4 regions of the Cytobacillus sp. EB106-05-05-XG126 genome follow, and region 1 is predicted to be linked to each of the others. Evidence: riboswitches for the same ligand, from Rfam matches in the RefSeq annotation. Region 1 holds a riboswitch; each other region holds the start of a gene.
What was found. Region 1 has a riboswitch for thiamine pyrophosphate ahead of thiC (phosphomethylpyrimidine synthase ThiC). Riboswitches for the same ligand answer to the same signal wherever they lie in the genome.

Region 1 (3,902 bases):
ACTATAAAAAGACTACTGATAAATGTTTCCTCCGGCCTTACTAAATTCCTCAGCTTTTTCTTCCAGTCCCTTCTGTATCGCTTCGTCGGTTTCAAGCTGATGCTCTTTTGCATAATTCCGGATATCCTGAGAAATTCTCATACTGCAAAATTTTGGCCCGCACATGGAACAAAAATGAGCTGTTTTTGCCCCTTCAGCCGGCAATGTTTCATCATGGAATTCCAAAGCGCGCTCAGGATCCAGAGAAAGATTGAATTGATCTCTCCAGCGAAATTCAAAACGGGCTTTTGACAGGGCATCATCCCTTTTTTGCGCTCCAGGATGTCCCTTTGCCAGATCTGCAGCATGCGCGGCAATTTTATATGTGATGACACCCTCGCGCACATCGTCTCTATTTGGCAACCCCAAATGTTCTTTAGGGGTAACATAGCAAAGCATTGCCGTCCCATACCAGCCTATCATAGCAGCCCCGATTGCAGAGGTAATATGGTCATATCCCGGAGCTATATCAGTCGTAAGCGGCCCGAGTGTGTAGAATGGTGCTTCTTTACAGATTTCCAATTGTTTATCCATATTCTCTTTGATTAAATGCATTGGAACATGGCCAGGACCCTCGACCATTACCTGAACATCATGTTCCCAGGCAACTTTCGTCAGTTCCCCAAGTGTTTCAAGCTCCGCAAATTGAGCCTCGTCATTTGCATCTGCAATCGATCCCGGCCGCAGTCCATCCCCTAAGGAGAAGGCCACATCATAAGCTTTCATGATCTCGCAGATTTCTTCAAAGTGTGTATATAAAAAGTTCTCTTTATGATGATGCAGGCACCATTGGGCCATAATGGATCCGCCTCTGGACACAATTCCGGTCAGCCTTTTGGCAGTAAGCGGTACATAACGTAAAAGGACACCTGCATGAATTGTAAAATAATCAACACCCTGCTCTGCCTGTTCGATTAAGGTATCCCTATATACTTCCCACGTGAGGTCCTCAGCAATTCCATTCACCTTTTCCAAAGCCTGATAAATCGGAACCGTCCCTACAGGAACAGCAGAATTTCTGATAATCCATTCACGTGTTGTGTGAATATTTTTTCCAGTTGAAAGATCCATAATCGTATCGGCGCCCCAGCGTGTGGCCCATGTCATTTTCTCTACCTCTTCTTCAATTGAGGATGAAACAGCCGAGTTTCCAATGTTCGCATTAATTTTCACATGAAAATTCCTTCCGATGATCATTGGCTCTGTCTCAGGATGATTGATATTGGAAGGAATGATTGCCCGGCCCCTCGCTACTTCAGACCGTACAAATTCAGGTTCCATATTTTCCCGAATGGCTATAAACTCCATCTCTGGAGTAATGATTCCCTTTTTTGCATAGTGAAGCTGGGTGACATTCTTCCCTTTTATCGCTCTCAATGGCTTGCGGGATAAGCCAGGAAAGACTTTATGATTGGCACGCGGATCACCTTCATTGAGGTAGCCATTGTCCTCGGGCTTTACTTTCCGCCCATCATATTCTTCTACATCCGCTCGTTCCTGAATCCACCGGCTTCTCAGGGCGGGAAGCCCTTTCTTTAGATCTGCCGTATAATGAGGATCCGTATATGGTCCGCTCGTATCGTATACACGAACCGGCTCATTGACTTCTTCACCAAACGTTCCGGCAGTGGGGCTTAATTCTATCTCTCGCACCGGAACCTTTATATCAGTCCTGGATCCCTTCACATATACTTTTTTGCTGCCAGTAAAGCTCGACATAATAGAAATACTCTCATGATTTAAAGAACTTGCAGTCATTGCCATCTCTCCCTTTTTAAAAATGTAAGGACGAGACCTGGAACCAAGGAAGTGCCATATATGTAAAAAAGCCGGTCCACATAAAGATGGACCGGCTTAACCGCAGATGTCTTTGCACAAAGTAACTTTTGCACATTCTAACTTCCCCACGCTGGTATAATCCAGATCAGGTCCAAAGAGTCAAGAAACTTTAGCGCGTTTCTTTCTCAGCCCAAGCTATTGGGCACCCCTAGTTATTGCTATTCAATTCCATTTTAGTATACATAATTCTGAAAACAAATAAAAGGGATTTCTATGATGTGTATGAAAAAACTTCCGCTTTTTCCCGCTAGATCACTTGTATTCCTGCAGCTGAATACTCCACGGCTTAGACATTCAAATTTTTTGAAAAAACATAGAAAAACGCCTGCCATTAGCAGACGTTTTTCTACATGTATTTAGATGTGTATCATCAATTAGTTCTCTTCAGAACCCCCATCGTTCATATCCATATCACTTTCATCCATGTTTTCTTCATCCTGTGGAGATTCTTCATTCATGCCGGGTTCCTCCATATCCGACTCCTCTGATGTGCCTGGATCCTGCATTTCACTATCTTCATTATTGTTTTCTTCCATTTGATTATCTTCCAATTCCACATCTTCCGTTTCCGGCGGCGGCTCCTGTTCATCTGTTCCGCACCCTGCCAACAATAATCCTGCACCCAATGGGACTGAAAGCAAAAGCTTCTTATATTTCATATGTTGTCATCTCCTTTGGCAGTATTATGTTTCTTAATATGAACTTACCCTTTATCAAATTGGATAAACAAGTGCAGGTTAGCAGGATTTTTTCATTTACTTGCCACCCAAAAGCCCCCTTACGATTAAATCCCCAATATCTGCAAATACTATCCCTGCCACAATTACAGGAGGTTGATTGATGAAAGTACTTATCTCCCTTATATTATTTAGCTTTCTGGGAATGCCTCTGGGAGAAAAAGATCAATGGGATCGGCAAGGCCTCTCTGAGGATTATCATGGCCATATTGAAGATCGCTCAGAAGGACCATACAAGAGAGTCCAGCTGCTGGGAATCAATGATTTCCATGGCCAGTTGAATGTGACCCGTCAGATTAACGGCAGACCAGCAGGACGTGCAGATTATCTCGCTGCGTATTTGCGCCAGCGTGCCGCAGAAAATGAAAATACCATCCTGCTTCATACTGGAGACATGATAGGAGCAAGTCCTCCTGTATCCGCCCTCCTGAAGGATGAACCGACCATTGAATTTTTGAATAAGATGGGGTTTGACATTGGCACCATCGGCAACCATGAATTTGACCGGGGTTTGGATCAGCTGCTTCGCTTACTAAATGGCGGTAGCCCTTCAGCTGCAAAGAGTTATCCCGGCTCACGCTTTCCATGGATTGCAGCCAATGTTATCAGTCAGAATTCTGGCAAGCCCATCCTTCCTCCCTATAAGATTTTAAATGTCAGCGGGGTCCCAATAGGGTTTATCGGTGTGATCATGAAACAAACACCAAGCTTATCCGCACCAAATAGTGTGAAGGGTCTTACCTTCACTGATGAAGCGGAAGTAATCAATACGTATACCCGGGAACTTAAAAAGCAAGGAGTAAGAGCCATTGTGGTACTGGCCCATGTTCCCGGCAAATCAAAACCAAATGGAGAACTAGCCGCGGGCCAGCTAATAGAATTGGCCCATCAAGCAGATGACGAAGTTGATATTATGTTCGGAGGCCACAGTCATGCTTATCTGAACAGTGTGGTGGATGGAAAGCTCCTCGTGCAGGCCTATTCATATGGCACTGCCTTTTCAGATGTGGATATCGAAATAGATCCCCGGACAAAGGATATTGTCCGTAAGCACGCAGAAATTGTAAATGTTTTTCAAGAGAATACCCAGCCTGCCAGCGACATAACCAGGATGATCGAACACTACGAAATGAAAGTAGAACCCGCTGTGAACAGATATATTGGCACTGCTTCCTTTCCCATCACAGCTGCACGAAACAGAAGCGGCGAGTCCGCCCTGGGCAATCTTATTGCCGATTCCGAGCGGGCAGTGATGAACACAGATTTCGCTTTCATCAATCCAGGGGG
Region 2 (3,902 bases), on a different contig from region 1:
AATAATGCTATGATTAAGCCATTCGGCCGTAATGCCTCTAAAAGCCCAGAGAGTATGGTTAAAATAGAGCATGTTATAGGTAAGGTTAATCGCAATAAAGTACAGCACAGTCGGGTATTGTTTTTTCCATTGTGACCAATCAATAAAGCGGTAAGCAAACAAAATCCATACAACAAGAACGAGCATCAGATACATAGGACATCACCTTTAATATTTAATGCATACAGTTATTTCCATTTTCCAAGAAAATATTCATCTGAAAAGCACCGTCTTTGAAGGATAGCCGGGTTAACTATATAATGGCTTTATTGTGTTAAAAGAAGAAAGGGAGAGGATCATGACAAAATCAAAGATTCCACCGCAGATCAAATTAATCGCTCTCGATATGGATGGAACTTTATTAAATTCCAGAGGGGAAATTCCTGAAGAGAACCGTGCAGCCATAAAAGAGGCAAAAGAGAAAGGAATCGAAGTCATTTTGAGCACCGGAAGATCAAGGCTTACAGCAGGCGATCATGCCGATTCCCTGGAATTAAACTCCTATTTAATCACAGTTAATGGCAGTGAAATATTTGGCCCTGATGGAGAATCCATTTCAAGAGCTCCCGTTGATTCCAAAGTTATGGAATGGATGTGGAATTTATCACAGTCACATAAGACCAATTTCTGGGCCACCAGCTGCGAACAGGTATGGAACAACGAAATGCCGGAAAATATCCATGACCATGAGTGGCTCAAATTTGGATTTGATATATCAGATGATGCAGTCAGGGAACTGATCCATAAGGAGCTGCAGTCAAAAGGCGATCTGGAAATTACCAACTCAAGCTTAACCAATATTGAAGTCAATGCTCTTGGCATCAATAAAGCGAAAGGGATCCAGAAGGTAACAGAACTTCTTGGCATTTCAATGGAAAATGTAATGGCCATGGGAGACAGCTTAAACGATATTGCCATGATTGAGGAATCAGGCTGGGGAGTAGCGATGGGAAATGCCCAGGAAATCGTGAAAGAAACAGCCGATGCTGTGACGGGAACCAATGATGAAGCCGGTGTTGCACAGGCAATCAGAAAATGGGCATTTTAGTGAACGAAAACCGGCTATTAAGCCGGTTTTTTGATTCACTTCTTTGATCTAAGTACGGTTTCCTGCAACTCGACTTCCACATTCCCTTTAATTGCCCTCGAGATCATGCAGGATGCTTCGGCTTTTTGCGCCAGCTTTCGCGCAAGTGCATGGTCCTTTTCATCGGCATCTGCCTTCAGCACGATAACCGGGCGATGAATGATTTTCCTGTAGGTAATCACACCTTTGGTCACATCCACAACACCGACTGATTCCATCGTTAGGTCATCTTTCTCTAGCCGGCTGCGTTCCATCATGGCTGCCAGGGTAATAATATAACAAGTTGCCGCTGCCCCCAGCAGCATTTCATCCGGGTTGGTTCCGATTCCAGGTCCGTCCATTTCCGGAGGGATAGATACCTTTGTTCTCAGCCCGCCAGTCTCAATTTCACCCACATCATTGCGAAGGCCAGGCCAATGCGCTTTTAACTGAAAATGGTGTTCAGCCATATTTGAACCCTCCAAGTTATGTATTTCTATTTACACATTAAAGAGGAACAGGCAGAATTGCAAGACTTTACAGGTTTCACGTTTCACGCTAAGATAGAAACAGCCAACTTAATAGTTTTACTGCTAGGGGTGCCCGATGCTCGCGGGCTGAGAAAGAAACCGGACTGTTTTTTACCCTTCGGACCTGATCTGGATTATACCAGCGTAGGAAAGTAGTAATTGCGGGGAACGACGTTCTTTCTCTTAGATTATTCAGCCAGGTCCAATTTCGGATCTGGTTTTTATTTTGTTCTCAAAACAAATGAATTGGCTATCAATAAGGAGGATTTTCTATGAATCTTAACGATCAGATTGTTATTATTACAGGCAGCAGCAGAGGGTTGGGCAAAGAAACAGCAAAAGCTTTCGCAAGAGAAGGGGCGAGAATTGTCATTAACTATTTTCATAGCGAGGAAAAAGCCCATGCTCTGCAGAAGGAAATTGGCGATTCAGCCATTGCCATTCGTGCTGATGTTCGGGACAGAGTTCAAGTGAAATCCATGTATGAAAAAACGAAGGAACACTTTGGAGCCCCCATTACAACCATAGTCAATAATGCACTGGTCAATTTTCAATTTGACCCTGTTTTAAAAAAAGATGCAGAAACAATTGAATGGGACGATTACAAAAATCAGCTGGAAGGTGCAATTCTGGGAGCATTGAACACTGTTCAGGCAGGTCTTGAAGATATGAAAAAACAGGAGTTTGGCAGGATAATCTCGGTCGGCACCAACCTATTCCAGCATCCAGTTGTACCCTATCATGACTATACGACCAGCAAAGCTGCTTTATTAGGCTTCACCAGAAATATGGCAAATGAGCTGGGCCAATATGGAATTACTGCAAATATGGTATCAGGCGGTTTGTTAAAAACGACAGACGCCAGTGCTTCGACCTCTAAGGAAGTCTTTGAAATTATCGAAAACTCGACTCCATTAAGAAAAGTCACAGATCCTGCAGAAGTGGCAGATGCGATAGTCTTCTTCGCTTCTCCCTGGGCAAGGGCAGTTACAGGACAGAATTTAATTGTGGATGGCGGACTAGTTATGAATTAAAGGAGGATTCTAAATGAACATTCAGGAGATTAGCAGTCTATTAGATAAAGTAAGAGAGTCAAACCCTCTGGTACATAATATCACCAATGTGGTGGTAACCAATTTTACTGCCAATGGCCTGCTGGCAATTGGTGCATCACCTGTAATGGCATATGCGCATGAAGAGGCGGGTGATATGGCTAAAATCGCCGGGGCTCTGGTTCTCAACATGGGAACACTGACTGAAAAAGAAGTGAAAAGTATGCTTATCGCAGGAAAGTCAGCCAATCAGCATGGGGTGCCGGTAATCTTTGACCCGGTTGGTGCCGGCGCGACAGCTTATCGAACAGAAACAGCCAATAGAATAATGGAAGAATTAGATATTAGCATCATAAGAGGCAATGCTGCAGAAATTGCCAATGCAGCAGGACAGCAATGGAAAATTAAGGGCGTCGATGCCGGAGAAGCGAAAGGAAGCACTGCAGATCTTGCAAGGTTAACAGCAAATAAACTTGGTTCAGTCACCGTCATTACAGGGAAACAGGACATCGTTTCAGATGGACATTCCACTTTTTCGGTCAACAATGGCCATCCCCTGTTAACGAAAGTAACAGGTGCCGGATGTCTTTTGACTTCTGTCATTGGAGCTTTCGCTGCTGTTGAAAAGGATCCAGTAAAAGCGGCAGCTGCTTCATTGGTCGTGTATGGCTCTGCCGCCGAAATCGCTGCAGAAAAAACGGATGGCAGGGGTCCGGGCACCTTCCAAATAGAGTTCTTGAATAGCTTATATACTATTTCAGCCGCAGATGTTGAATTGCGCGGCTCTTTTAGTCAGATAGGAGGGGAATAAATATGAAGGTGAACAAAGCATTAACCATAGCAGGATCAGACTCCGGCGGCGGTGCGGGTATTCAGGCAGATTTAAAAACCTTTCAGGAACTCGGCGTTTTCGGTATGTCAGCGTTAACTGCCGTAACGGCCCAAAACACCAGGGGAGTGCAGGGAGTTTATCCAATGACCCCAGATGCTGTTGCGTCCCAATTGCAATCCATTGGAGAGGATTTAAGGCCGGATGCAGTCAAGACAGGAATGCTCTTCAGTGCAGAGATTATCGAAAGGGTTTCAAAGGAGATTGCGAAATACGGCTGGGATAATATCGTCATTGATCCGGTGATGATAGCAAAAGGTGGAGCAAGCCTTCTTCAGACTGAAGCCATTATAGCGATGAAAAAGCATCTGATTCCGCTCTCGATG
Region 3 (3,902 bases), on a different contig from region 1:
CTTGGCAATTGCCTGAGCCAGCAAGGTTTTTCCCGTTCCGGGAGGCCCGTATAAAAGAATCCCCTTCGGCGGCCTGATCCCCATTTTTAAAGAGCGCTCAGGTTCTTTTAAAATGGAAAGAGTCTGCATAATTTCCTCTTTCATTTCTTCCTGAATTCCGCCAACATCTTCAAGCGAAATAGAAGGAAGGGCTTTTGGCTTCGAGACACTTTGCTTCATAGTATTTGTAGCGCCCATGCCACCTTTTCCTGACTTAAACAGGTAAATTCCGATTGCTATGAACAAAAGGACTACACCGCCAAGAATCCATGGCGTATAAGGTCCTGTGGTTGCGAACGAATATTGTATATTATAGGTTTCTACTAATTTATCAACCATCTCGCTGTTGGGAGGCACATGGGAGATGTACTCACCATCAGGAGCTGTGATCAGCAGCTTTCCATTTTTATATTCCTGTACTGCAACAGTCTTTCCATCCTGGGAAGCTATAATTTTTTCCACAGAAGAGAACGGAACAGTCACATCCTTTTTTCCTGCTTGTACGGTCCAAATAACCGCCGCCAAAATCACCGTGACTACCAATGCAATAGAAATAATCGTCGAAGGCTTCTTAAGACGTGATTTCAACTATTTCCCTCCTCATTGAACATATCTACATTATAAGAAATTAAAATTGTTAAATACAGGGTTTTATACTTTTTAAACGTTGTAAATTATGGAAAAATAATTTTATTTTTTACAAAGTGTGCTACAACAGCGTTCAGATGCCAGTAATATGTGAAAAAAATGTGACATCGGTTAAGAAAATTAATTTTTTAGAAACTTAATAATTCACAAAACCATAAAAATGGAAACTGAAAGTGAAATAGTTAATAATAGAAACTATGAAAAAAATTAGGAAGGTGTAAAGATGGCTCAGCAGGATTTTACAAAAGGAAATATACTCAAACAGCTGCTGGTGTTCTCAACTCCCATTATGCTCACTAATTTCCTGCAGGTTTCCTATCAATTTGTAGATAGTCTGTGGGTCGGGAATTTGCTGGGGGCTGATGCATTGGGAGCTGTCGCAGTTTCAGGCACTGTAATCTTTACAGTACTTTCTTTTATCATCGGCATAAACAATGCTGCGTTAACGATTTTATCCCAGCAGAAGGGGGGAGATCACGAAGAGGGGCTGAAACGATATCTAAATGCTTTTACCGTCATTCAGACAATTTTGTCAGTTGTTCTCGGAACAGCCGGATTCCTGCTTGCCGAAAGGATTTTAACCTTAATGGGCACACCTGCGGGAATGGCCGAAGGAGCAGCATCCTATTTGCAGATTAACTTTATTGGAATTCTGTTTTTATTTGGCTACAATTTTATAGGAACTATACTCAGAGCGCTTGGAGACAGCAAAAATCCTCTGTACTTTGTCCTGATAGCAGTCGTATTAAATGCAATACTCGATCCTCTTTTTATTTCTGTATTCAAGCTTGGTATTGAGGGGGCCGCATATGCAACAATCGTATCACAGGGCGCAGCATTTATAATCGGAATGATATTCATACTCCGCAAAAAGCTGGCACCATTCACTATTCCTTCTTGGCCGCATAAAGAGGAGGCAGCATTGATATTCAAGCTTGGCATCCCTTCAGGGCTCCAAATGACTGTCATATCGGCTGGTGTTATGGCCATTATGTCTGTCGTCACATCCTTTGGCAGTGACGTGGTAGCCGGATTTGGTGCCGCACAGCGCATTGACAGCATCATTATGCTTCCTGCGATGGCATTGGGAACTGCAGTCAACAGTATGGCGGGTCAAAATATAGGGGGAAATCAATGGGAACGGGTGCATCAGATTGCGTTGTACGGAGTCATTTACAATCTTGGAATCATGTTTCTCATCGCCCTTGGGACGGTCTTATTTGCAGAACACGGGGTGCGCCTGTTTATCCAGGATAAAAAATCAGTTCACTACGGCACTGAATATTTAAAGATCATTGCCTTTTTTTATCCGCTTCTGGGTATTAATTTTGTATTGAATGGTGTGGTTAGAGCTTCTGGTGCGATGTTTCAAGTGCTGATACTGAATATCATTTCATTCTGGATCCTGCGCTATCCTTTAACATTTGCATTTTCAAAGTTTATGGGTGATAAAGGCATAGCTACTGGTATGGGTGTCAGCTTTGCAATAAGCAGTTTCATCGCCTATATGTATTACCGCATCGGAAAGTGGGATAAACAGATTATCATAAACGAGGGAAAATAAATCCTTTTCACCATCATGAATTTCATATATACTAAAAGCGGATAATTTAATAACGTACCACAAGGGGAGCATATCGCTGAGAGTGAACAGTCCGCTGTTCTGACCCTTTGAACCTGTTAGTTAATGCTAGCGCAGGAATGTGGAATGATAGGCAGATAGTTTTCTGCCTGCTTGTTCTCCCTTGGGGTATCGTCATACGATTGAAGGGGGATTTTTTTTATGAAAAAATTAAGCCTGACGGCGATGATAGAGGCTTCATTTTTTGCTGCCTTTGCTATCATTCTTGATTTTCTGCCATCCATCAAGCTGTCGCCATCCATTTCCATCTCTGCCGCGATGATTCCGATTTTCATTCTGGCTTTCAGGTGGGGCTTTAAGGTCAGCTTTATTGCAGGCCTCTTATGGGGGATTTTGCAGATTGCCATGGGGGATGCCTGGATTGCCACTCCGATACAGGCATTTATTGAGTATTTTGTGGCTTTTGCCTGTATCGGGTTTGCCGGCTTGTTTTACGGCGTCATCCAAAATCAGCTGCGGGCAGGTAACAAGAAGAAGGCATTGTCATGGGTTGTCTTAGCCGTATTTGCCGGAAGCCTTGCCCGGTATTTCTGGCATTTCATAGCAGGTGTACTTTTCTTCGGAAGCTATGCACCAGAAGGGATGTCACCGGTTCTCTTTTCCTTCCTGGCAAACGGCGCAACCATGCTCGGAGCGGCAATTCTCTGCTCAATCCTGGCCGTATTAATTATTTCATCGGCACCGAGATTAATCATAAAAAAATCGGATGAAAGACTTCAAACTCAAAAGAATGCTTCCTAATAATGTCCGCCTCTCTGAAATATTTCAGAGAGGTTTTTTATATATCGGATTTGATTGATAAAAAGTTGTTTTCAGGAAGAATTATGGGAACGTCTGGTTTGGGCGTTCCCGTTCCAATACCGTTAAAAATGAGCTATTTATTATAATCTTACCAGTGTACTTGAAGTTTATTGCCATTTGGGTCATAAAAGTGGAAAAAGGCATGACCATTATCTTCTTTTATATCCTCGACCTTAACTTGATTCTCAATTAAGTGCTGATGAAATTTAGATAATTCTGGACTTGTAAACCCAATGCTAAATTCTTGTTCATTATCAATTGTAAAATGAGCAAAAGTTTCATCTTCGGTAGGAACTAAGATCAGTAAGAAAGGTCCTTCATTTACTTTTAAAATTGCAAGTTCTCCAGTATTGTTTAGTAACTGGAGCCCTAATACATCTTTATACCATTGGGCAGACAGCTCTAAATCTTTTACAGGAATTCTAATATAATGTACTTGTTCAATAAATGATTTACTCATAGAATTCTCTCCTTTATTTAATTTGGTATATCATATATTTCATTTTTACACAGCTTTTTCCTTCCCCGTTTTTGTTTAAATGCCTTTAACGGAACAATAATCTTTCTAACCAAAGCCAATATATTAGGAAATTACTTCTGAAAAATGGGTATATTACTTAAAAAAGGGGAGTGAAGACTTTGGCCAATACATTGCAGGGAAATATTATCACAGGTGTTTTTGATGCGGAAGCCAGTGCCTTTGAAATCCAGAAAGTAAAAAGCTTCAGTACCCAGTCAGTTCTCAACAAAAATCAATGCGAAACTCTGTATA
Region 4 (3,902 bases), on a different contig from region 1:
CTCCTGATCATTCACAAGCATCGATGCGACACTAAGCCGCCGCTTTTGTCCCTGGCTTAAGGAAAAAGGATGCAAGTCAGCACATTGGAGCAAGTCCACTTGAAGCAGAGCAGCCTGAACTGTTTTTTGAATATCGGCATCAGGAATTTGTTGTATTTTTAGGCTGAAGGCTATTTCATCATAGACAGAGTCTGCAATAAATTGATGCTCGGGATTTTGAAAAACGTAAGCTAATTTCTGTCTTAACTCCTTCTCCTTCCATTGGGAAAGGGAGCTGTCATAAAATAGTATATTGCCCTTTGAAGGAGGATATAGTCCAGCCAGCAGTCTGGAAAGTGTTGTTTTTCCTGACCCATTTGAACCGGCAATTGCCACAAATTCGCCTTTTTTTACAGAAAAACTAATATTTCTTAGCAAGTCCTTACCAGCTTTATTAAACGTTAGATTCTCTGCTGATAGGATAATCTGCTCTTCATGAGCTTGGTGTTTTTTCTTCCGGTTGTCTAAAATCTGAAGTGCACAAAAGGGATTTGCTAATCCGGCGATTAATTCCCGATCAGACAACGGGAGCTTTTCCCCTTTGTAAATACCTTCTTTTTTTCCTAATAGGCCGGCTCTAACCGCGCTTGGCAGCCAGATGCCCTCATGCAGTAGTTCTTCTGCATATTGATTAAAGCATTCTGCCGTGCTTCCATTAAATAAAATTTCACCTTCCTTGTTTAGGACCAAGCACCGGTCGGTCAAATCAATCCAATCATCCAGCCTGTGCTCAATTATTAGCAGGGAAAATGCCTGGTTCTGTTTAAGCTCTTTGATTATGCGTGTAAGTTCATAGCTTGAAGCCGGGTCCAGATTTGCTGTCGGTTCGTCCAAAATCAGGATATCCGGTTTTAATGATAAAACACATGCCAGTGCAAGCTTTTGCTTTTGGCCCCCGGAAAGGGTGTGGATCAAGGAATGTTTATACGGCAAAAGATGAACAAGCTCCAATGCTTCATCAATCTTACTCTCTATTTCTTCAGGAGGTGTTTTCATATTCTCAAGCCCAAATGCCAGCTCATCCTCGACTGTGGTCATGCAAAATTGGCTTTCGGGGTCTTGAAACACAATGCCAATGTGCTGATTAATTTCGCCAGGGCCGAACTCCTCCAGCATCTTTCCCTTGAATGAAATGGTCCCGTCCAATTTGCCATCAACGGCCTCCGGATATAATTTATTTAAGCAGAAAGCAAGTGTGCTTTTTCCCGAGCCGCTTGGGCCCAGCAATAGAACTGCTTCCCCTGGATAAAGGCTGAATTGCACATCTTTTAAAATAGGTTTTTTCACATCTTCATACCTGAAGGAAAGCTGTTCAGTTTTTAATATGTGCCTATTATGCTGTAATTCCATTTTCCGGTTTTCCCCTTTTTAGCTCTTTTCCAATAGGAAAGCTGTTTAATGCCCCTGTTTTCGCAAGGCTTTCGCTTAGCCATTTGCCTAGCAATCCAGCTAATAAAGCACCGCTGATCAGCCTCACAAAAAACATAGCCGTAACATAACCGGGTGAGAGGGCAGCATAGCCGGAAATGAAATAGCCCCAAATAAAACTAGTAACAGATGAGCCCATTCCGGCAGCAATTAAAACCCATGGCCGGTAATTATTCCATTTCGTGGCCGCAAAAACAGCTTCTGCTCCAATCCCCTGAATCATCCCTGACAGTATCAGGCGGGGACCAACTGCGTTGCCGATCATGACTTCAATGGCTGCAGCGATGGTTTCCGATAAAAAGGCTGCTCCGGGTTTTCTGATTATGTAAGCTGCGATAATTGAAACAATAAACCAAATGCCAAAAATAAGATCATATCCAATTAAGCCGAACATTCCATATAGCACGTTGCCAAATTGCAGGAATACCAGATATACAACTGCAAACACGACAGCGAGTACAGACAGGACTATGACTTCTCGAAGCTTCCACTTTTCAAGCATATTACTCAGTCTCCTTTTTGGATGGACTGTTGGCAGACATATTCACTGTCATAACAATATGTGTAGAATCGCTTTTCTTGCAGTTTTCAAAAGCATCCTCCAGTGTTTTAAAAACAGCGTGTGCATCTCCATCCAGTCTTGAAGCATAATGCACTCCTTTAGTAAAAGTTTCCCGATTCTTTGCGAGCTCGACCTGGTTCATAATGACGTTCATGTAATCAGGAATCCCCATCGGATAAAGGGCAAACTGGACAGCGACTTCCTGGCTGATTCCTGCTGCTGATTCTTCATTCGCCCGTTCCTCATTTTCAGCAAGATAAGCATCGCCCGCAGTATCCCCAGGGCATCCATTGGAAAAAGTGCCATTAAATACTACATGGTCACCATGCTTAACTGTTTCAAGATAAATAGCTTTGACCACATCAAAAACATGAATGCACCTGCCTCTCACACAAGTGCTCACATCATCTGTTTCCATCCATACCTTGCTTGTATTCACTTCTTTTAGAGCAGATAATATAACATCCACAAACCTGTCAGTCATTGGATAAATTGAAAACCTGCACCCTGTAATCTCGCTTGTTCCGCATAGAAAATTTTCCTGCATTTTTCCATCCTCCTAGTTTAGTTTTAATGAAAGGCTATTTTCGCAAGGTTTGTTGCTTTTTGTATATGATTTACTGAGTTGATTGTAGCGGAAGGTGCGAGACTCCTGCGGGAGTAGCGGGACAGGTGAGACCCCGCAGACGCGCAGCGTCGAGGAGGCTCACCGCCCGCCCCGCGGAAAGCGAGCAGCCTGGAGCGGAAATCAACGGACAACATTAATAGGCGAAAAACAACAATTTACTCGAAAAGAGCCTAATGAAAATAAAAAACTGCATTCCCATAAGGAAATGCAGTTGAATGATATCAATACACTAGAAATGATAGCCGTTCACCTGCACTTCCCCACGCTGGTATTATCCAGATCGGGTGATAAGAGTCAGAACGGATTGTTCTTCTCAGCCAAAAAGCTCCCCTAGTGCAAAATAAGATATGCAGTTTTTATTGACTCCATCTTAATACGGAGCATCCAAATTGTAAATGACTAATTAATAATTCTTCAAATCAATTGATCTATGAAAACAGATAAACGCCTTCACTAACACAGATAAGCTATAAAAAATTTCTGCATTGTCCATGTCATGTTCTATTCCAGTCCTTCTCTTCATAAAAGTGTAATAGGACAATTTTACACCGAGAATAGGGGGCAAATTGGATGATATACAGAATGCTTGCTTTAAACATAGACGGAACATTACTCCAATCAAATGGAAGACTTCATAAATCAACAAAAGAAGCGATTGAATATGTGCAGCAAAAAGGGATCTATGTAACACTTGTTACGTCCAGAAGCTTTCCATCCGCGAAAAAAGTGGCTAAAGCATTGAAAATCAATTCTTTGCTGGTCACACACAGGGGGGCATATATTGCAGCTTCTCAGGAAAAGCCGATTTTTGTAAAAAGGATTCAGGAAGATGAAACGTTTGAAATCGTGCGCCTGCTTGAAGGCTTTACCTGTCAAATCAGGCTGGTGCACGAAAAATATTCCCTTGCCAACAAAACGAAGCTCAATACCAACATGCTTGCTAAAACTGTTTTTACAACCGGCGATCCCATTTTTTATTCCCAGCAGTTTGTGGATTCATTAAGTGACACCATATTAGATGAGCCGGTCACACCGCCAAAAATTGAAGTGTACTTTGAAGATAAAGAAGACCTTGAGGATGCTAAGACAGCCATTTGGGGCATGTTTGAAAATGTGGAAGTCATTAAACTGAATGATCTGAGGATGGACATTGTTCCTTCCGGAGTTTCAAAGCTGAATGGTTTGCTCTATTTATGTGAACACCTTGGAATTTCCAGAAATCAAATGGTCGTCATAGGAGATTCT

Region 2: another riboswitch for thiamine pyrophosphate. It lies ahead of AC3WTL_RS04870 (3-oxoacyl-ACP reductase); the one in region 1 lies ahead of thiC (phosphomethylpyrimidine synthase ThiC).
Region 3: another riboswitch for thiamine pyrophosphate. It lies ahead of thiT (energy-coupled thiamine transporter ThiT); the one in region 1 lies ahead of thiC (phosphomethylpyrimidine synthase ThiC).
Region 4: another riboswitch for thiamine pyrophosphate. It lies ahead of AC3WTL_RS10285 (Ykof family thiamine-binding protein); the one in region 1 lies ahead of thiC (phosphomethylpyrimidine synthase ThiC).

The regions. Positions count from the first base shown of each region.
Region 1 is NZ_JBYTDU010000006.1:147,470-151,371, forward strand. It holds gene thiC (phosphomethylpyrimidine synthase ThiC) at 13-1,797, opposite strand; TPP riboswitch at 1,924-2,038, opposite strand; gene AC3WTL_RS18060 (hypothetical protein) at 2,253-2,537, opposite strand; gene AC3WTL_RS18065 (bifunctional metallophosphatase/5'-nucleotidase) at 2,719-3,902, shown strand, end outside.
Region 2 is NZ_JBYTDU010000001.1:975,354-979,255, forward strand. It holds gene AC3WTL_RS04855 (CBO0543 family protein) at 1-195, opposite strand, end outside; gene AC3WTL_RS04860 (Cof-type HAD-IIB family hydrolase) at 338-1,087, shown strand; gene AC3WTL_RS04865 (OsmC family protein) at 1,123-1,575, opposite strand; TPP riboswitch at 1,691-1,803, shown strand; gene AC3WTL_RS04870 (3-oxoacyl-ACP reductase) at 1,908-2,669, shown strand; gene thiM (hydroxyethylthiazole kinase) at 2,683-3,498, shown strand; gene thiD (bifunctional hydroxymethylpyrimidine kinase/phosphomethylpyrimidine kinase) at 3,501-3,902, shown strand, end outside.
Region 3 is NZ_JBYTDU010000001.1:1,003,292-1,007,193, forward strand. It holds gene AC3WTL_RS05025 (AAA family ATPase) at 1-627, opposite strand, end outside; gene AC3WTL_RS05030 (MATE family efflux transporter) at 911-2,251, shown strand; TPP riboswitch at 2,304-2,406, shown strand; gene thiT (energy-coupled thiamine transporter ThiT) at 2,471-3,070, shown strand; gene AC3WTL_RS05040 (VOC family protein) at 3,219-3,590, opposite strand; gene AC3WTL_RS05045 (hypothetical protein) at 3,761-3,902, shown strand, end outside.
Region 4 is NZ_JBYTDU010000001.1:2,076,140-2,080,041, reverse strand. It holds gene AC3WTL_RS10295 (ABC transporter ATP-binding protein) at 1-1,389, opposite strand, end outside; gene AC3WTL_RS10290 (ECF transporter S component) at 1,373-1,969, opposite strand; gene AC3WTL_RS10285 (Ykof family thiamine-binding protein) at 1,971-2,576, opposite strand; TPP riboswitch at 2,898-2,999, opposite strand; gene AC3WTL_RS10280 (Cof-type HAD-IIB family hydrolase) at 3,228-3,902, shown strand, end outside.